2 regions of the Stenotrophomonas sp. SAU14A_NAIMI4_8 genome follow, and region 2 is predicted to be linked to the other one. Evidence: riboswitches for the same ligand, from Rfam matches in the RefSeq annotation. Region 2 holds a riboswitch; the other holds the start of a gene.
The links. Region 2 has a riboswitch for cobalamin ahead of C1930_RS01295 (epoxyqueuosine reductase QueH). Riboswitches for the same ligand answer to the same signal wherever they lie in the genome.

Region 1 (4,209 bases), 300 kb from region 2:
CAGCGCCGACGAAGATTGAGGTCGCCGCGCTCGCCGGGCATGGCCCGGCGCTACCGGTGTGCGCGCGTCTCCGCCGGGCATGGCCCGGTATTCGTCGGGTAGCGCCGGGCCCTGCCCGGCGACGCACTCAGGGCTGCTGCAGCTCCAGCAGTTCGCCCACCAACCCCACTTCACCGCGCTCGACCCACACCCGCAGGCGCGTGCCGTGGTCGATGCGCAGCGCCCAGCACAGCGACAGCGGCAGGCCACAGACCAGCGACAGCACCATCCGCAGCGGTCCGCCATGGCTGACCACCACGGTCGGCGCGGCGTCCTCCTCGTCCAGCAGACGGTCCAACGCACGCGCGATGCGGCGCTCGAAGTGCCCCCAGCTTTCGCCGTGCGGCGGCGGGAAGGCATGCGGATCGGCATGGAACGCGGCCAGCGCATCTTCCGGCAGATCGAACAGGCTCTGCCCGTCCCAGTCACCGAAATCCAGCTCCTCCCATTCCTCGTCGGCTTCCACGTCCAGCCCGCGCGGCGTGGCCAGCGCCATGGCGGTGTGCAGCGAACGCAGGCGCGGTGAGCTGATCACCCGCTGCCATTCCTGCGCGGCGTAGGCATCGACCAGTTCCTGCGGCAGACGCGCAAGCTGCGGTGGGTCGGTGCGGCCGTCCAGGAATTCATCGCGACCATTGGCGGCGTGGCGGACCAGATCGAGGATCATCGCGGCCGGCCGCTCAGCAACGGGCGGCGCGGTAGCGCCATGAGCAGGCCAGTGGCGAGGGGCGGCGGCAGGTGGAACACGATCATGGGCAGAACTTCCAGAACTGATGCCCCGCGACGGGGCGCTTCATTCTAGCGTGCGCCACCATCACGCTGCCCATTTGCGGCGGCGGTGTGCAGCGGCATCGCGGGCGACAGCAACCGCTTGCCCAAGCGAATCATCGGCGCTTCCACGAAACGATGGCCGAGTGCAGCCAAGGGCAGCACCACCAGCAACGTGATCGAAGCGCACAGCAGATAGCCGAGAGTGCCGCCCTGCACTTCAAGCACCCGCGCGAAGACGGGACCGAGCACCGCAATCACGATCGGGTGGCCGAGATACAGCGAGTAGCTCACGGCTCCCAACCATGCGGTCCAGCGGTTGACGAGCCAACCTGGCGGGCACTGCGAGAAGCCCAGCAACAGGCACAGGTATGCCATGCCTGACAGCTGCCACTGCCAAGGGCCGGCGGCAGGCCACCAGATCGCGGACGCGGCGAGCAGAAGCAGCAGCACACCCAGCAGATTCAAGCCGTGGGCCCATTGCCGCGCGCGCTGCGCCGGCAATCGGGACAGCGCGCCAAAGGCGTGGAAGGCCACCAGCCCCATCGCAAAGACCGGGGCGTGGCGCAGCCACCCATAGTCACTCAATGACGCTGCCATGCGCGGGCCGAGCCAGCCCAGCCAGGCCAACACCACCAGCACCTGCAGCCCCACCATCAGCAGCCAGGCGCTGCGCGGCTTGCCGACCAGCAGGTAGAGCGCAGGGAAGATGGCGTAGAACAGCATCTCCACGCCCACCGCCCAGCTGGCCCATACGATGCCCTGTTCCCACCCCGGGAAAAGGTTGAAGGTGAAGGACAGGTTCGCCGCGATCTCGCCCCATGAATGGCCAGGGTGATCGCCGCGGCCATCGCGGAACAGGGAAAACATCAACAGCACATAGAAGAGCGGCGCGATGCGCAGGAAGCGGTGCAGGTAGAAGCTGAGCAGCGGCCTGCCGCTGGCATGGTGCCGGGGCATGGTGTAGCACAGGGAAAACGCGCTGATCACGAAGAAGAGCGCGACGCCGGTCGCCCCCATCTGCACGGCCGGCAGCCAGGCCGCCGCCACCGGCAAGGCAGGTGCGGGCATCGACTGCACATGGAACAGCACGACGTACACGGCCGCCAGGCCACGCAGGGCATCAAGAAACTGCAGGCGATCCTTCGCAACCATGGGTACCGGCACCAGCACAGAGAGGCGACTACTCTAACGCCCACGCCAGGCAATGACTTAGACTGCGCGCACTTCCAGGTGACCTGCGGCCTTGGCTGGCAGGTTGAAACGGGAAGCCGGTGACGCGTGGCAACACGCCAGGCCGGCGCTGCCCCCGCAACGGTAAGCACGTCAGTTCCAGGCAATACGCCACTGTGCCGCGCGCACGGGAAGGCGCCTGGACGATGGCCCAGGTGCCATCAGGCGGCAAGCCCGGAGACCGGCCCGGAAGCCTCAGGTCGCGATGCGGTGGGCATGGCGCTGGATGACCGCGGCGCCTGCTGCGGCATCGGCGCGTGCCTGCCCTCGTGGCTCCTCCCCTTCGCCGCGCGGGCGTGCGCGGCACCCGGAGTTCCCCCGATGAAGCCGCAGTCCCGATTGCTGTCCCTGGCCGTGCTGGCCACCCTGCCCGCGTTGGCGATGGCCGATGAAGCCGCCGAGGCGCTCGACCCCATCCTGGTCACCGCCACCCGCACCCCGATCGCCCTGCAGGACAGCATCGCGCCGGCGCAGGTGATCGACCGCGAACAGATCGAGGCCAGCCAGGCCACCTCGCTGCAGGAACTGCTGGCCGGCCGCGCTGGCATCAACCTGACCAATGCCGGCGGCCTGGGCAAGCAGACCTCGCTGTTCCTGCGCGGTACCAATTCCTCGCACACGGTGGTGCTGGTCGATGGCGTGCGCATCAACAGCGCCGACCTGAACCTGGCCATGTTCCAGGACCTGCCGCTGGCGCAGATCGAGCGCATCGAGATCGTGCGCGGCCCGCAGTCCAGCCTGTACGGTGCCGATGCGATCGGTGGCGTCATCCAGATCTTCACCCGCCGCAATGCCGGCAGCTTCGCGCCGCACTTCCAGCTGGGCGGTGGCAGCAATGGCCTGCGCCAGGCCAGCGGCGGCATCGGCGGCAGCGGCAGCAATGGCTGGTTCGGCGCCGACATCGCCTACCAGCACAGCGATGGCATCGATGCCTGCCGGGGGTCGGCCACCCTGTTCACCGGCTGCTTCGCCGATGAGCCCGACCGCGATGGCTACCGCAATCTGTCCAAGAGCCTGCGCGGTGGCTACAGCTTCAACGAACAGTGGACGGTGGAAGGCAGCGCCCTGCGCGCCGATGGTGAAAACCACTACGACGGCTACTACAACTACTCGGAAACCCGCCAGCAGGTACTGGCCGGCAAGGTGCGTTACACGCCCTCCGAGCGCCTGTCGCTGACCGCCAACGTCGGCCGCGGCGACAACGAGTCGGACAACTTCGGCGACTTCGGTGTGCGTGGCAGCGCGCAGACCCACCGCGACAGCGCGTCGCTGCAGGCCGACATCGGCGTGGCCGACGGCCAGCTGTTGAGCACCGGCGTGGACTGGAGCCAGGACAACCTGGATGGCAGCAGCGCCGGCTACCTGGTCGACAGCCGCCGCAACACCGGCGTGTTCGTGCAGTACCAGGCGCGATTCGGCCGCCACCAGCTGCAGGCCAGCGCACGCAACGACGACAACCAGCAGTTCGGCAACCATGCCACCGGCAGCCTGGGCTGGGCGATGGAGCTGGGCCACGGCCTGCGCGTGAACGCCAGCTACGGCACCGCGTTCAAGGCACCGACCTTCAGCGATCTGTACGACCCGTGGAGCGGCGTGCCGACGCTGGATCCGGAGAAATCCAAGAGCGCCAACATCGGCGTTTCCCAGCACGGCCAGGGCTGGCACTGGGGCCTGGATGTGTATGAAACCCGCATCGACGATCTGATCACCTACGACGCGGCCACCTTCATGATGCAGCAGGTGGAAAAGGCGCGTATCCGCGGCGCGGAACTGACCGCTGGCGCAGTGCTGGCCGGCTTCGACATCAACGCGCAGCTCAGCTTCACCGACCCGCGCAACCGCACCGCCGGCAGCGACCAGTTCGACAACTGGCTGGCGCGCCGCGCACAGCAGACCGCGCGCCTGGACGTGGACCGCCGCTTCGGCGACTTCCGTGCCGGCCTGACCGTGCAGGGCGCCGGCAAGCGCTTCGACGATGCCGACAACGCGGTGAAGCTGGGCGGCTATGGCCTGCTGGACCTGCGTGCCGAGTACGCGCTTACCCCGGCGTGGTCGGTGCTGGCGCGCGTGGCCAATGTGTTCGATCGCCAGTACGAGACCATTGCCTGGTACAACCAGCCGGGCCGCGAGTACCAGCTGAGCGTGCGCTACCAGCCGAAGTGATCGGTT
Region 2 (4,209 bases):
GCCACCCGCGCCACGCGCAGCGCTGCACCGGCCACACCGGCGCCATAGGCGCACAGCAGCGACGGCAGCAGGGTAGCCGCCACACCGCTCCAGCCGCCGCCCCAGCCGCCCAGCGCCAGCAGCAGGGCCAGCGACACCAGCACTTCCAGCGGCGCGATGGTGAACACGGCCACGGCCAGGCACAGCAGCTTGCGCGGCCAGCGCGCCTTGCCGGTCAGCACTACCAGCAACCGGTACGCCGAACGCGCGCCGCGCGCGGGCTGGAACAACCCGTAGATGAAGCCGCGCCGCGACAACTGCGTTGACACCGCCGACAGCCCACCGTAGCCCGCCTCACCGGGCAGCGTTTCGCCGGCCTGCTGGCGGCGGTCGCCATACGCGGCCGCTGCAGCCACCGCCGCGGCAATCGCCCCGGCCGAGGTGCCGCCGATGCTCTTGAAGCGGTACTGCTGGGCCAGCGCCAGCACCGCGTTGGGATACACGATGCCGCTGGTGATGCCGCCTTTCATGACCAGATCGCAATATTTGTCCGCCACTGCCCTGCCCCCGTGCATGCCGTCCACCGCGTGGGTTCCAGTATGGCGCAGGGGCTTCTCAGGGCCTGAGAACCGCTACGCAGTCAGCGCGATTCCCCCTTGGCCGGGCGCCGTGCCGCATGCACACTGCGGCCAGGAAGCGGACTGCAGGGACTGCCCATGACCACCCGACGCGCCTTCATTGCCGGCTGCGGCGCCGCTGCGGCGGCCACCGCCTGTTCACCCGGGCAGGCACTCACTGGCAACGACATCAGCCAGCTCGAGCCCACCGCCTTGGCGGGCATTACCCGCGTCGACGGACAGCGCTTACTGGTAGACGCCCTGCAGCGCCACCGTGGCCCGGTCTGCGTGGCCGGTGGCCGCTTCAGCATGGGCGGGCAGACCAGCGCCGATGGCGCCCTGCAGCTGGACATGACCGGCCACAACCGGCTGCTGCGGCTGGATGTGCCGGGCAAAGTAGTGCGCGTGCAAGCCGGCATGCGCTGGCGGGAACTGCAGGCGCTGCTGGACCCGCACGACCTGTCGGTGAAGGTGATGCAGAGTTTCAGCAGCTTCACCGTGGGCGGCTCGGTCGGCGTGAACTGCCATGGCCGCTACGTCGGCAACGGCAGCCTGGCCGCGACGATCCGCGCATTGCAGGTGGTACTGCGTTCGGGCGAGGTACTCGAAACATCGCGCAGCCAGCACCCGGAGCTGTTCGCGGCGGTGATCGGCGGCTACGGGCTGCTGGCCGTGGTGAGCGAGGTGGAACTGGACCTGGCCGACAACACACGCATGGCGCGGCACATGCAACGCGTCGCGCTGGCCGACTACCCGCAGTGGTTCGCCGACCACGTGCAGTCGCGCGGCGATGCGCTGATGCACAACGCCGATCTGCTGCCGCCGCGTTTCGATGCCCCGGTAACGGTGACCTGGCGCCGCAGCAGCGCCGCGTTGACCGACACCCGCCGGCTGGTGCCGGTGGGCGACCGCTATGCCTACGAACAGAACATGATCTGGGCGGTGTCCGAACTGCCAGGCGGCGCGCAGCTGCGCGACAGTTCGGTGGTGCAGAAGCAGCTGCAGCAGCCTCGGGTGATCCACCGCAACCTGGAAGCGAGCCTGGACGTGGCCTCGCTGGAGCCGCGCACGCGCGCCATGTCCACCTACCTGCTGCAGGAGTACTTCATTCCGGTGCGGCAGTTCCAGGCGTTCGCCACGCGCATGGCGGCGATCCTGCAGCACCACCACGTGGACGCACTGAACGTGTCGATCCGCCACGCGCCGGCCGATACCACTTCGCTGCTGGCGTGGGCGCGCCAGGAGGTGTTCTGCTTCGTGCTGTACCACAAGCAGCGACGCTTCCCCTGGAGCGACACCCTGGCCACCGGCTGGACGCGGGCGCTGATCGATGCCGCGCTGGACTGCGGCGGCAGCTACTACCTGCCCTATCGCCCGCATGCCACCCGCGAACAGTTCCGCCGCGCCTACCCGCAGTGGCAGCGGTTCGTTGAAGCCAAGCGCCAGTACGACCCGCAGATGCAGTTGGTGAACCATCTTTGGCAGCGCTACATCGCGGTGCCGTAGCAACGGGATCTGACCCTGGTGGAATGAAGGGGTCGGATCCCGTTGCAGCGCAACGGGCTCTGACCCCAACCCCCTTGACCGGCGCGACCGACGCGTCCACCGTGGGCGCGCCGAAGGTATCCCTCCAGGCGCTCACGCGCAGGGAGGGATTTAAACGGGAATCCGGTGAAGGCGCCTGGCGCGCCCATTCCGGAGCTGCCCCGCAGCGGTGAATGGAAACGAAGCCTGCCAACAGCACTGGGCGCACGCCTGGGAAGCGGCAGGGAGTAGGTGGGCTGCGGCCCGTGTCCATCAGCCCGAATACCGGCCCCGGCCGGGGGACACGACCGTCCCCTGATTCGACCTGGACTCTCCGCGGGGAGGGTGCCGGGGCCATCGTCGTCCTGCGCGCGCGGGCGCGGTGGCCGCGTGCGTCCTGTTCACGGTGTCCGGCCCGATCCGTTCCCCACGCTGCCACGCACCCGACGATGACCGAGCTTCAACGCCCCACCCTGACCCTGCCCGCCGACGGCAAGCGCCTGCTGCTGCATTCCTGCTGTGCCCCGTGTTCGGGTGAAGTGATGGAGGCGATCACCGCCTCCGGGATCGATTACGCGATCTTCTTCTACAACCCCAACATCCACCCGGTGAAGGAATACGAGCTGCGCAAGCAGGAGAACATCCGCTTCGCCGAGCAGCACGGCATTCCGTTCATCGACTGCGACTACGACACCGACAACTGGTTCAGCCGCGCGCGTGGCATGGAAAACGAGCCCGAGCGCGGTATCCGCTGCACCATGTGCTTCGACATGCGCTTCGAACGCACGGCGCTGTACGCGCACGAGCACGGCTACGACACCATCAGTTCGTCGCTGGGTATTTCGCGCTGGAAGAACATGGCGCAGATCAATGACTGCGGCATCCGCGCCGCGTCGCGCTACGAAGGCCTGCAATACTGGGACTACAACTGGCGCAAGGGCGGCGGCGCCAGCCGCATGGTGGAAATCAGCAAGCGCGAGCAGTTCTACCAGCAGGAATACTGCGGCTGCGTGTACTCGCTGCGCGATGCCAACCGCCACCGCCGCGAAACCGGCCGCGAGCGCATCAAGATCGGCCTGCTGTACTACGGGCAGGATGCGGAAGCGCCCAAGGGCGATTGACGCGCGCGTACGGGGCGGCCACGCTGGTCGCCCCCTTCTGTTGTAGTGGAACTGCCATGACCGTCCTGCCCGCCGATGTCGCCCTGCTGGTGATCGACCTGCAGCCGGACTTCATGCCCGGTGGTGCGCTGGCCTGCGCCGACGGCGATGCGCTGGTGGCACCGATTGCCGAGCTGCTGGCCCAGCGCCGCTATCGCACGGTGGTGGCCACCCAGGACTGGCACCCGGCCGGACATGCCTCGTTTGCCAGCCAGCACCCGGGCACGCGCCCGTTCGAGACCATCCTGCTGCACGCGCAGCCGCAGACGCTGTGGCCCGACCACTGCGTGCAGGGCAGCGACGGCGCCGCGCTGCACCCGGGCGTGGACTGGAACGTGGCCGACCTGATCCTGCGCAAGGGCACCCGCCCGCAGGTGGATTCGTACAGCGCCTTCCGCGAAAACCACGGGCCCGATGGTGATCGCCCGGCCACCGGCCTGGCCGGCTGGCTGCATGAGCGGCGTATCCGCGAAGTGCACGTGTGCGGCCTGGCGCGCGACTACTGCGTGCTGTGGAGCGCGCAGGACGCGGCCAAGGCCGGATTCCGGGTGAAGTTCCTGTGGGAGCTGACCAAGCCGGTGACCGATGCCAACGACGCGATGGTGCGCGAGGCCTTGGGCAAGGCGGGGATTGCGGTCATCTGAGGTGCGCCCGCCGGGCATGGCCCGGCGCTACCCAAGGTGACGGTCGGTAGCGCCGGGCCATGCCCGGCGGCCACGCAACCCGCTGTCAGCGGAACACCACCGTGCGGTGCCCGTTCAACAGGATGCGGTGCTCGACATGGCGGCGCACGGCACGCGCCAGCACCTGCGATTCGGTATCGCTGCCCAGCCGCACCAGGTCGCGCGGGGTCATGGCGTGGTCTACCCGGGCGACGTCCTGTTCGATGATCGGGCCTTCGTCCAGGTCTTCGGTCACGTAGTGCGCGG

Region 1: it holds a riboswitch for cobalamin, as region 2 does, so the genes downstream of both, btuB (TonB-dependent vitamin B12 receptor) here and C1930_RS01295 (epoxyqueuosine reductase QueH) in region 2, are expected to answer to the same signal.

What each region holds. Positions count from the first base shown of each region.
Region 1 is NZ_CP025999.1:605,480-609,688, reverse strand. Features, by position in the region: gene C1930_RS02710 (TfoX/Sxy family protein) at 1-19, shown strand, start outside; gene C1930_RS02705 (histidine phosphatase family protein) at 128-706, opposite strand; gene C1930_RS02700 (acyltransferase) at 838-1,962, opposite strand; cobalamin riboswitch at 2,022-2,245, shown strand; gene btuB (TonB-dependent vitamin B12 receptor) at 2,362-4,203, shown strand.
Region 2 is NZ_CP025999.1:304,000-308,208, reverse strand. Features, by position in the region: gene C1930_RS01305 (patatin-like phospholipase family protein) at 1-554, opposite strand, end outside; gene C1930_RS01300 (FAD-binding oxidoreductase) at 696-2,102, shown strand; cobalamin riboswitch at 2,212-2,429, shown strand; gene C1930_RS01295 (epoxyqueuosine reductase QueH) at 2,570-3,241, shown strand; gene pncA (bifunctional nicotinamidase/pyrazinamidase) at 3,298-3,924, shown strand; gene purU (formyltetrahydrofolate deformylase) at 4,010-4,209, opposite strand, start outside.